Regions from separate parts of the Streptomyces sp. NPDC028635 genome, predicted to be linked through region 1. Evidence: riboswitches for the same ligand, from Rfam matches in the RefSeq annotation. Region 1 holds a riboswitch; the other holds the start of a gene.
What was found. A riboswitch is a leader RNA that binds a small molecule or an ion and turns the genes downstream of it on or off. The one in region 1 is predicted to bind cobalamin.
Positions count from the first base shown of each region.

Region 2: linked by a shared signal. The riboswitch ahead of AB0E88_RS17665 (ribonucleoside-diphosphate reductase subunit alpha) and the one ahead of metE (5-methyltetrahydropteroyltriglutamate--homocysteine S-methyltransferase) in region 1 are both predicted to bind cobalamin.

Region 1 is NZ_JBEZWX010000031.1:6,398-12,272, forward strand. Features, by position in the region: gene AB0E88_RS26800 (chitinase) at 1-1,046, shown strand, start outside; gene metE (5-methyltetrahydropteroyltriglutamate--homocysteine S-methyltransferase) at 1,298-3,616, opposite strand; cobalamin riboswitch at 3,782-4,004, opposite strand; gene AB0E88_RS26810 (FUSC family protein) at 4,264-5,875, opposite strand, start outside.
Region 2 is NZ_JBEZWX010000014.1:65,496-71,370, forward strand. Features, by position in the region: gene nagB (glucosamine-6-phosphate deaminase) at 104-889, shown strand; gene AB0E88_RS17650 (GntR family transcriptional regulator) at 1,166-1,924, shown strand; gene AB0E88_RS17655 (DUF3311 domain-containing protein) at 2,076-2,342, shown strand; gene mctP (monocarboxylate uptake permease MctP) at 2,339-3,976, shown strand; cobalamin riboswitch at 4,233-4,365, shown strand; gene AB0E88_RS17665 (ribonucleoside-diphosphate reductase subunit alpha) at 4,488-5,875, shown strand, end outside.

The DNA.
Region 1 (5,875 bases):
CGGCCGCCATCATGGACGCGACCGGCCTCAAGGCCTTCCAGCTCGCTTTCATCCTGGCCCCGAACGGCGGCGGGTGCTCGCCGACCTGGGGTGGCACCGCCCCTGTCTCCTCGGACACGGCCGTGCAGTCGGTGATCAACACGATCCGAGGCAAGGGCGGCGACGTCTCCGTCTCCATCGGCGGCTACGGCGGCACCAAGCTCGGCCAGGCATGCTCCGACCCCGCCTCCACGGCGGCGGCCTACCAGCAGGTCATCACCAAGTACGGGCTGCACGCCATCGACTTCGACCTGGAGGAGCCGGAGTACGAGAACACCGCGGCCATCCACAACGAGATCGGCGCCGCCAAGATCCTCCAGCAGAACAACCCCGGTCTGTACGTGTCCGTGACGACGGCCGGCACCGCGGACGGCACCGGCTGGTTCGGCAAGCAGATGCTGCTGGAGGCCAAGTCGCAAGGATTCACCCCGAACAACTTCTCGATCATGCCGTTCGACGGCGGCTTCAACGGCGCGGCGAGCCAGACCAGCGCGCTGACCAACTTCAACTCGGTGCTCCAGTCGACCTTCGGCTGGGACCAGGCGACGGCCTACGCCCACGAGGGCTTCTCCGGCATGAACGGCCGCAGCGACACGGGCGAGATCTTCACGCAGGCCGACTTCCAGACGGTGCTGGACTACGCCACCAGCCATCACATGGACCGCTTCACCTTCTGGTCGTTGAACCGCGACCGGCAGTGCAGCCCGCCCGACAACGGCGGGCGTACGTCCGGCACCTGCTCGAGCGTCGCCCAGAACCCCTGGGACTTCGCCGCGTACTCCGTGAAGTTCGCGGGCGCCACCCCGCCGACCACCCCGCCCGGCCCGACTCCGACTCCGACGCCGACCCCCACCTCCTGCAAGACGGCGTGGAGTTCGTCGGCGGTGTACACGGTGGGGAACGAGGTCTCCTACGGCAAGCACAACTGGAAGGCCAAGTGGTGGACCCAGAACGAGGTGCCCGGCACCTCGCAGTGGGGTCCGTGGCAGGACGAGGGCGCCTGCTGAACAGTTGGACGTCCGAATGTGCACCCTCTCGGGTCACCAAGGGCAAGGGCCTCGCCGGTGACTGCCCGGGCCGGGGCTCTCACGTCGGCCCGGAGTGCCCGTCCGCACCGCACGGTGGTGACGGAGGTGTGGAGCATGACTAGCGATGCCGCCGGCTGTGGTTGACCACCCCGAACGGCTCCCCGCGGTGGGGCCGCTCCTGCAGGGGCCGGGGCACCAGTGGCGCCCCGGCCCCGCGGGTATCGGGCGGGTCAGGACCCGGACAGTTCCCCGCGGACGGTGCGGGCGGCGGTGACGAGGTTCTCCAAGGAGGTGCGCGTCTCGGGCCAGGCGCGGGTCTTCAGCCCGCAGTCAGGGTTCACCCAGAGCCGCTCGGCAGGGATGGCCCTGAGGCCGGCGCGCAGCAGTTCGGCGGCCTCCTCGGCGCTGGGGACGCGAGGGGAGTGGATGTCGTAGACGCCCGGCCCGGCCTCGCGCGGGTAGCCATGGGCGGCCAGCTCGCGGGCGACCTGCATGTGCGAGCGGGCGGCCTCCAGGCTGATGACGTCGGCGTCGAGGTCGTCGATGGCCTGGACGATGTCCCCGAACTCGGCGTAGCACATGTGGGTGTGGATCTGGGTGTCGGGCCGCACGCCACCGGTGCTCAGCCGGAACGCCTCGGTCGCCCAGGCCAGGTAGGCCGGGTGCTCCGCGGAGCGAAGCGGCAGGGTCTCGCGCAGGGCCGGTTCGTCCACCTGGATGACGGACGTGCCGGCCGCCTCGAGGTCGTTCACCTCGTCACGCAGGGCGAGGGCGACCTGGCGTGCCGTCTCGCCGAGCGGCTGATCGTCACGTACGAACGACCAGGCGAGCATGGTGACCGGGCCGGTGAGCATGCCCTTGACGGGGCGATCGCTCAGTGACTGCGCGTAGGACGTCCAGCGCACGGTCATCGGCTCGGGCCGGGAGATGTCGCCGGCGAGGATCGGCGGACGGACGTACCGGGTGCCGTAGGACTGGACCCAGCCGTGCTGCGTGGCCAAGTAGCCGGTGAGCTGTTCGGCGAAGTACTGCACCATGTCGTTGCGCTCGGGCTCGCCGTGCACCAGGACGTCGATGCCGGTCTTCTCCTGGAAGGAGATGACCTCCTGGATCTCGGCCTTGATGCGCTCCTCGTAATCGGCGGTGCCGATGCGGCCGGCGCGCAGGTCGGCGCGCGCGGTACGCAGTTCGCCGGTCTGCGGGAACGAGCCGATGGTGGTGGTCGGCAGCAGAGGCAGGCCGAGGTGCGCGCGCTGGGCGGCTCTCCGCTGGGGGTAGGGCTGGGACCGGCGGGTGTCGGCCTCGGTGACGGCGGCGGCGCGTGTGCGCACCATCGGGTCGTGGGTGATGGGGGAGCCGGTCCGGGAGGCCAGGTCGGCGCGGTTGGCGGCGAGTTCGGCGGCGATCGTGTCCGTGCCCTGGGCGAGGCCCTTGGCGAGGGTGACGACCTCGGCCGTCTTCTGCCTGGCGAAGGCGAGCCAGCGCAGGATCTGCGGTTCGATGTCGCGCTCGGCCGCCGCGTCCAGTGGCACGTGCAGGAGGGAGCAGGAGGCGGCCACATCGACCCGGTCGGCCAGCCCGAGCAGGGTGCCGAGGGTGGACAGGGACTTCTCCAGGTCGTTGACCCAGATGTTGCGGCCGTTGACGACACCGGCGACCAGCCGCTTGCCGGGCAGCCCGCCGACGGAGGCGAGAGCCTCCAGGTTCCCGGCCGCGGACTCGGTGAAGTCGATGGCGAGGCCCTCGACCGGCGCCTTGGCCAGCACCGGCAGGGCGTCGCCGAGCCGGTCGAAGTACGAGGCGACGAGCAGCTTGGGCCGGTCGGTGAGGGCGCCGAGGTCGCGGTAGGCGCGGGCGGCGGCGTTCAGTTCGGCCGGGGTGCGGTCCTGGACGAGGGCCGGCTCGTCCAGCTGGACCCACTCCGCGCCGGCCGCGCGCAGGTCGGCCAGAATCTCCGCGTAGGCCGGCAACAGCCGGTCCAGGAGGGTGAGCGGTGCGAAGTCCGCCGCCACGCCCGGCGCGGGCTTGGCGAGCAGCAGGTAGGTGACGGGGCCGACCAGGACGGGACGGGGAGTCAGACCCACGCCGAGGGCTTCTTTCAAGTCCGCGACCTGCTTGCCGGAGTCGGCGGTGAAGACGGTGCCGGGGCCCAGCTCGGGGACCAGATAGTGGTAGTTGGTGTCGAACCACTTGGTCATCTCCAAGGGCGCGGTGTCCCGGGTGCCGCGGGCCATGGCGAAGTAGCCGTCCAGCGCGTCGGCTTGGAGGGCGGCGCGGTGGCGGTCGGGGATCGCGCCGAGCGCGACCGTGGTGTCGAGGACGTGGTCGTAGTACGAGAAGTCCCCCGTCGGGACTTCGTGGATGCCGGCGTCGGCGAGCTGCCGCCAGTTCGTGCGACGCAGCTCGGCAGCGGTGGCCCGGAGGGCGTCGGCGCTGACACGACCCTTCCAGTAACCCTCGATCGCCTTCTTCAGTTCCCGGTTCGGGCCCTGGCGTGGGTAGCCGTACACGGTGGCCCGTGCTGCCGAGGCTGCGGACTTGGTGGTCACGGAGATCTCCTTCGCGAGATGAATCCCTGAGATCCCGGGTACGGGACGAGAGCGCGAAGGGGTGACGAACCGGACGGCACGAAGCGTGCGCGGCAAGGCACGGTCGTCCGCCTGGTATGTACGCCGACCCGCCCTCGAGGTCACCGGGATGTCCGCGCACGAGTGGTTCGCGCGCGGGCAGATGGCAGGTCTTCGGACTCGCGGGCACGTCTCGTCGTACGAGACACCTAATGGCCGTCGCTTCCCAGGCCCGGTACCTCGGACCCAGTGCGTATGACGGCGGTCGTTCCCGCTCACCGCTGCGGGGCAGTCCCGGATTCCCACCGGGTTCCCTCTTACGACGCATCCCGCCTGGCGGACGGGGCGAACCAGCTGCACCCGCCACCTTACGGGTTCTCCGTGCGGGAAGGCAGCGCGACCTCCGTCATTCGGCCATGGCGACGCGAACGCCGAACCGAGAACGCACGGCGGGAAACCCCGCACACGCGCTTCCCGCCCTTCCCCTGCAACGCCGCGCCGGACCGTCGACGCTGCGGTAACCCCTCAGTCCGATCGAACCAGGCCCTCGATCCTGGACGTAGCTGTTGCAGCGGCCGGTCTTCCGGTCGAGGAGCCCGACTCCACGGCTCTAGGCGGCGCCGGCGTCGTCACCCACCCCGTTGCGCGGGCCCTGTTCCATCACCTTCCGCAGCAAGGGTCGCTCGCACCCGTTGCTCCTCGCGAGCAGAGCCGACGTCCCGTTCCAAAGGTGTGCGGCTCACGGCTGTCGCGAGGTCCTCCAAGGCCCGTTTTTGTAGTTCCGCTTCGCGCCGCACGACCGGGCTGCCATGGTCCGCGGCGTCATCCCACGCGTGGAGCGCCTCTTCCACACGGCTCCAGTCCGGATTCCGGTGCTCGCGCACGGCGACTGCTGCCTTCGAGGTGTCCGTCTCCAGGGCCTGGGCGAATCGCTCCGCCTCGGGGAGGGAACGGCTGTCGGCCTGCGGGACGTGGCTCTCCATGAGCATCGCCGCCCGGCCGAACCCCTTGAGCGCCTCCTGCGCCTCCTGAGCCTCGCGCGACGTCAGGCCCCTGGGGCGGACCGGTTCCTGCCGTGCCCGGTCGTACGCCTCCTGCCACGCGGCACGTGCCTCCCTGCTCTCCAGCAGTGCCCGGCGCATGTCGGCGTGACGCTCCCGGGTCGGTTCGGCCAGGTCGCGGAGCACCGCGGCCGCGTAGCGGCCGTTGGCGGCGAGCCAGTCCGCGAGCCGGCCCGGCAGTCGAGGTGTCTCCCAGGCGGGGAACACCACGTACGCCAGCATGGCCAGGGCCCCGCCGAGCAGGGTGAGCACCACCCGCTCCAGGACTGTCTGCTCCCATGCCTCGCCGCCCATGCCGAGCAGGAAGACGACGTACGCGGCGGTGAAACACTGGGTATAGGCATAGCCGGTACGGTTCAGCGTGTACGACAGGCCCGCCGAGACCACGGCCAGCGCGCCGGACACATGGGCGTCCGGGCCCATCGCCCGCACCGTCCCGGTGGCGAGCGCGACGCCCGCCAGGGTCCCGGCGAGCCGGGCCACCGCACGCGCGTACGTCCGGTGGAAGTCCGGCCGCATCACCATCACCGAGGCGATGGGCGCCCAGTAGCCGTGCCCCAGTGGCAGCCGGGCGGCGATCAGATAGCCCAGCGTGGCCACCGCCGCCAGGCGGACGGCGTGCCGGAACACGGGCGAGTCCAGGCGGAGCTCACGGCGGACCGCCCGGACGACGACCGGGACCAGCCGGTGCATCGTCGGGCGCATCAGGAACTGGGCGCCCGCGGGGCCGGTCGGCGTGGGCGTCCTCCCGCTCGCGCATCCGCTCCCCGCGATCTCCAACGCCTCGCCGAGCAGTTCCACGAGCCGCTCGGCGGCCTGCCGCGCCGGGCCCTCCAGCACCTCGTGCTCCTCGTTGATGCGCAGGACGTCCTTGCTCTCGGGCCGTACCTCGGCGGGAATGCCGCGGCGGATCGAACGGGCGGCCGCATCCAGGACGTCGGCGGCCGCGTCGAGCAACTCCCGGGCGCGGTCCCGCCCGGGTCCCTCCGCCGGGGCGCCCACGTCCGGGTCGGCGAGCGCGGCGACCACCGGCCGAACGCGCTCGGCGAGTCCCCGGGGGCCGTGCAGGGCGGGGGGACGGGTGCGAGCCTGGGACGGCGTCACGGCAGCCGCGTCCCGGGCCGTCATCAACGGCTCCGGGTCGAACGGGGCGGTCGGGTCGTGCCGCAACCGGCGCGCG
Region 2 (5,875 bases), on a different contig from region 1:
GCCCGATTCCGGGCACCGGGCGCCCGGCGGCTCACCCAGCGCCTTCCCGGTCCCGGCCACCCCGGTCCCTCTCCGAGTCCCCTCTTCGAAACGGCAGGCCAGCGTGGAAGTTGTCATCGTTCCGGACGCCGAGGCGGGCGGCGAGCTCATCGCCGAGGCCATGGCGCAGCTGCTGCGGCGCAAGCCCGATGCCCTCCTCGGCGTCGCCACGGGCTCGACCCCGCTGCCCATCTACCGGGCGCTGGAGGCGAAGGTGCGCTCCGGTGCCGTGGACACCGGCCGGGCCCGCGTCGCCCAGCTCGACGAGTACGTGGGGCTGCCCGCCGAGCACCCGGAGTCCTACCGCTCGGTGCTGCGCCGCGAGGTGCTGGAGCCGCTCGGCATCGGCATGGAGCGGTTCCTCGGCCCGGACGGCACCGCGCAGGACGTGCAGGCGGCGTGCGAGGCGTACGACAGGGCGCTGCCCGAGGCCGGCGGGGTGGACCTCCAGCTCCTCGGGATCGGGACCGACGGACACATCGGCTTCAACGAGCCGTGCTCCTCGCTCGCCTCCCGTACGCGGATCAAGACGCTGACCGAGCAGACCCGGGTGGACAACGCCCGCTTCTTCGACGGCGACATCGACCAGGTGCCGCACCACGTGATCACGCAGGGCATCGGCACCATCCTGGAGGCCCGCCACCTGGTCCTGCTGGCCACGGGCGAGGGCAAGGCGGACGCAGTGGCCGCGACCGTCGAGGGCCCGGTCGCGGCGGTCTGCCCGGCCTCCGCGTTGCAACTGCACCCGCACGCGACGGTGGTCGTGGACGAGGCGGCGGCGTCCAAGCTGAAGCTGGCGGACTACTTCCGGCACACATACGCGAACAAGCCGGAGTGGCAGGGCATCTGACCGGAGCCGGACAGGCCCGGGCGGCGGAGCCGGGGCGGGCCGGGCGGCGGAGCCCGGGCGGGCCGGGTGCCGGAGTCGGGGCGGGCCGGGTGCCGAGCCGGGCCACAGAGCGTTCCCGCTGGACTAGACCAGAGGGGGCGCCGACGGTATACAGAGGAGATCACGGAGCGTGCGGAGGCGCCCACCGAGGTCACGCCGCACCAAGCCGTGCCACGATGTGAGCCCGCGGCCGATGGCGTGTCGGCCGCTTCGGCACCGGAGCCGGGAAGGCAGAGCATGAGCACCGACGTCAGCAGTGCGGAGAACGACAGTGGCGCCACCGTCCGTACCGCGCGCGTGCCCAAGTACTACCGCCTGAAGAAGCACCTGCTCGACATGACCGAGACGATGCCGCCCGGCACCCCGGTCCCGCCGGAGCGGACGCTCGCGGCGGAGTTCGACACCTCCCGTACGACCGTCCGCCAGGCGCTGCAGGAGCTGGTGGTCGAGGGTCGGCTGGAGCGCATCCAGGGCAAGGGCACGTTCGTGGCCAAGCCGAAGGTGTCGCAGGCGCTGCAGCTCACGTCGTACACCGAGGACATGCGCGCCCAGGGCCTGGAGCCCACCTCGCAGCTGCTCGACATCGGTTACATCACCGCCGACGACCGGCTCGCCGACCTGCTCGACATCACCGCCGGCGGCCGGGTGCTGCGCATCGAGCGGCTGCGCATGGCCAACGGCGAACCGATGGCCATAGAGACCACCCACCTCTCGGCCAAGCGTTTCCCGGCGTTGCGCCGCTCCCTGGTGAAGTACACGTCCCTGTACACCGCGCTCGCCGAGGTCTACGACGTCCACCTCGCCGAGGCCGAGGAAACCATCGAGACCTCGCTGGCCACCCCGCGCGAGGCCGGACTGCTCGGCACCGACGTGGGCCTGCCGATGCTGATGCTCTCCCGGCACTCCTTCGACCGGCAGGGCGAGCCGGTGGAGTGGGTGCGGTCGGTCTACCGCGGGGACCGCTACAAGTTCGTGGCCCGTCTGAAGCGGCCGTAGAACGCTCCGTCACATCCCGCCTCAGTCGCGGTCGGATAACGGTCCAGACCGTCAACGCCCGTTATGCGGACGAGGGGTTCCGTTCCTGCTACACCTGACCTAGATTTCCTGCGCATTGCACAGGTGATCAGTGAGGGGACGGAACCGCGCGATGACGAATGCGCCAGATGTGTCCAGACCGGCGACGGTGACGCCCGTGCGCGTCGTCATCGCCCTCTGCCTTGCAGCGCCCTTCGTGGCGATGCTGTGGGTCGGAAGTTACGCGAAGGTGGACCCTACGTTCATCGGGATCCCCTTCTTCTACTGGTACCAGATGCTGTGGGTGATCATCTCCACGGCGCTGACGGTGCTCGCGTACCAGCTGTGGCGCCGTGACCAGCGCGCCCGTGCCTCCCGGAAGGGCGGTGCGGACCAGTGAAGGACGGCGTGAACGGCGTCGCACTCGGCGTCTTCATCTTCTTCTTCCTCCTCGTCACGGTGCTCGGCTTCCTGGCCGCGCGCTGGCGCAAGGCCGAGAACGAGCACAGCCTCGACGAATGGGGCCTGGGCGGGCGGTCGTTCGGTACCTGGATCACCTGGTTCCTGCTCGGCGGCGACCTGTACACGGCGTACACCTTCGTCGCCGTGCCGGCGGCGATCTACGCGGCGGGCGCGTCCGGCTTCTTCGCGGTGCCGTACACGATCCTCGTCTACCCGCTGATCTTCACGTTCCTGCCCCGGCTGTGGTCGGTGTCGCACAAGCACGGGTACGTGACGACCTCGGACTTCGTGCGCGGGCGTTTCGGCTCCAAGGGGCTGTCGCTGGCGGTGGCGCTGACCGGCATCCTCGCGACGATGCCGTACATCGCGCTCCAGCTCGTCGGCATCCAGGCCGTGCTGGACGTGATGGGCGTCGGCGGCGGCGAGAACACCAACTGGTTCGTCAAGGACCTGCCGCTGCTGATCGCGTTCGGCGTGCTGGCGGCGTACACCTACTCGTCGGGTCTGCGGGCTCCCGCGCTGATCGCGTTCGTGAAGGACGCGCTGATCTACATCGTCATCGCGGTGGCGATCATCTACATCCCGATCAAGCTGGGCGGCTTCGACGACATCTTCGCCAAGGCGGGCCACGCGTTCAGCCAGGTCAACCCGACGACGCACAAGCCGCGCGGCGCGCTGGTCTCGGGTGAGGCCCAGCAGTGGACGTACGCCACCCTGGCGCTGGGCTCCGCGCTCGCGCTGTTCATGTACCCGCACTCGATCACCGCGACGCTGTCGTCCAAGAGCCGGGAGGTGATCCGGCGCAACACCACGATTCTGCCGCTGTACTCCCTGATGCTGGGCCTGCTCGCGCTGCTCGGTTTCATGGCGATCGCGGCCGGCGTCAAGGTGCAGAACGGCCAGCTGGCCATCCCGCAGCTGTTCGAGGACATGTTCCCGGACTGGTTCACGGGCATCGCGTTCGCGGCGATCGGCATCGGCGCACTGGTCCCCGCGGCCATCATGTCCATCGCGGCGGCGAACCTGTTCACGCGCAACATCTACAAGGACTTCATCAAGCCGGAGGCCACGCCGAAGCAGGAGGCCCAGGTCTCCAAGATCGTCTCCCTGCTGGTGAAGGTGGGCGCGCTGGTCTTCGTCCTCACCATGGACAAGACGGTCGCCATCAACTTCCAGCTGCTGGGCGGCATCTGGATCCTGCAGACCTTCCCGGCCCTGGTCGGCGGCCTGTTCACGCGCTGGTTCCACCGCTGGGCGCTGCTGGCGGGCTGGGCGGTCGGCATGGTCTACGGCACGCTCGTGGCCTACGGGGTGCCGTCGCCCACCAACCCGGGCCAGAAGCACTTCGGTGGCTCCGCGAAGGAGATTCCCGGCATCGGCGAGATCGGCTACATCGGCCTCACGGCGTTCGTGCTGAACGTCCTGGTGACCGTGGTCCTCACGCTCGTCCTGAAGGCCGTCAAGGCCCCCGAGGGCGTCGACGAGACCCGGCCGGAGGACTACACGGCGGACGCCGGCGACCCGGGCGTCCAGTCCGAACTCCCCCCGGCCACGGCGGGCGCCGGTCACTGAAACACGCCCCGTGGGCGCGTGAGCTGAGCGAGCAACCGCGGGGCTGCCCCGAGGCGGGCCGCCGGAGGCAGATGCCACGGCGGCCCGCTGTCGTGCGGGCTCCCTCCGCGGACGACAGGCCGGTGCCCCGTGCCCGCCGGGCCGGGGCCGTCGGCGGCCGCCGGGCCGGCGTCGTGCCGACCCGGCGGGCCGCGGACAGTTGACGCTATGAGATCAGCGCAACACAACATCTGGGGGTGACGCGACAGCCCGGCACTAGATGTATGCTCATGCTCGCTGTCGTCGCAGGGGAATCCGGTGCGAATCCGGAACTGTCCCGCAACGGTGTACATGCGTGCTTCGCGCACGCTGGTCCAGTCCGAGGACCTGCCGACAGTGCACCCGGCCACCCGGCCGGCGTGCCCTGACGTCCGGGCCTCGTGGAATGGGCCGGTGGACGCGACGCCGCGTGCGCTCGTGTGCTGCCCCCTGCCCTCGCCGAGGCCCCGTGCCGAGCGAGGGAGAGCCCCACGTGACCATCGCGCCAGCCGATCCGGCCTCAGCCACCCAGCGGGAGCAGGACGGTCCCGGTGCCGCGTTGCTGCGCATCCTGACCGAGCTGACCGCCGACCTCCCCGACGCCGACCCCGGCCGGGTCGCCGCCGCCGCGCTGCGCGGCCGCTCGGCGCACGCCGACGAGGCGGAGCTGCGGGAGCTGGCCACGGAGGCCGCCGCCGGGCTCATCTCCGAGGACCCCGCCTACTCGCGGCTGGCCGCCCGTCTGCTCACCCTGACCGTCCGCGCGGAGGCCGCCTCCCAGGGCGTCACCTCGTTCACGGAGTCGGTCGCCGTCGGGCACCGCGAGGGGCTCATCGCGGACCGGACCGCGGCGTTCGTACGGCTGCACGCCGAACGGCTCGACGCCCTCGTCGACACCGGAGCCGACGACCGCTTCGGCTACTTCGGCCTGCGCACCCTGCACAGCCGCTACCTCCTGCGCCACCCGATCACCCGCAAGGTGATCGAGACGCCCCAGCACTTCCTGCTGCGGGTGGCGAGCGGGCTCGCGGAGGACGACACCGTCCGCTCCGCCGACGAGGTCGCGGCGCTCTACGGGCTCATGAGCCGCCTCGACTACCTGCCCTCCTCCCCCACCCTCTTCAACTCCGGCACCCGCCACCCCCAGATGTCGTCCTGCTACCTGCTGGACTCCCCGCTGGACGAGCTGGACTCCATCTACGACCGCTACCACCAGGTCGCCCGGCTCTCCAAGCACGCCGGCGGCATCGGCCTGTCGTACTCCCGCATCCGCAGCCGCGGCTCCCTCATCCGTGGCACCAACGGGCACTCCAACGGCATCGTCCCGTTCCTGAAGACGCTGGATGCCTCGGTCGCCGCGGTGAACCAGGGCGGGCGGCGCAAGGGCGCGGCCGCGGTGTACCTGGAGACCTGGCACTCGGACATCGAGGAGTTCCTGGAGCTGCGGGACAACACCGGTGAGGACGCCCGCCGTACGCACAACCTGAACCTCGCGCACTGGATCCCGGACGAGTTCATGCGCCGGGTCGACGCGGACGCGCAGTGGTCGCTGTTCTCGCCGGCCGACGTGCCGGAGCTGGTCGACCTGTGGGGCGAGGAGTTCGACGCCGCGTACCGCAAGGCGGAGGACGCGGGGCTGGCGAAGAAGACGCTTCCGGCCCGTGAGCTGTACGGCCGCATGATGCGCACGCTGGCGCAGACCGGCAACGGCTGGATGACCTTCAAGGACGCCGCCAACCGCACCGCCAACCAGACCGCCCTGCCGGGCCACGTGGTCCACTCCTCCAACCTCTGCACGGAGATCCTGGAGGTCACCGACGACGGTGAGACGGCGGTGTGCAACCTCGGCTCCGTCAACCTCGGCGCCTTCGTGGCCGACGG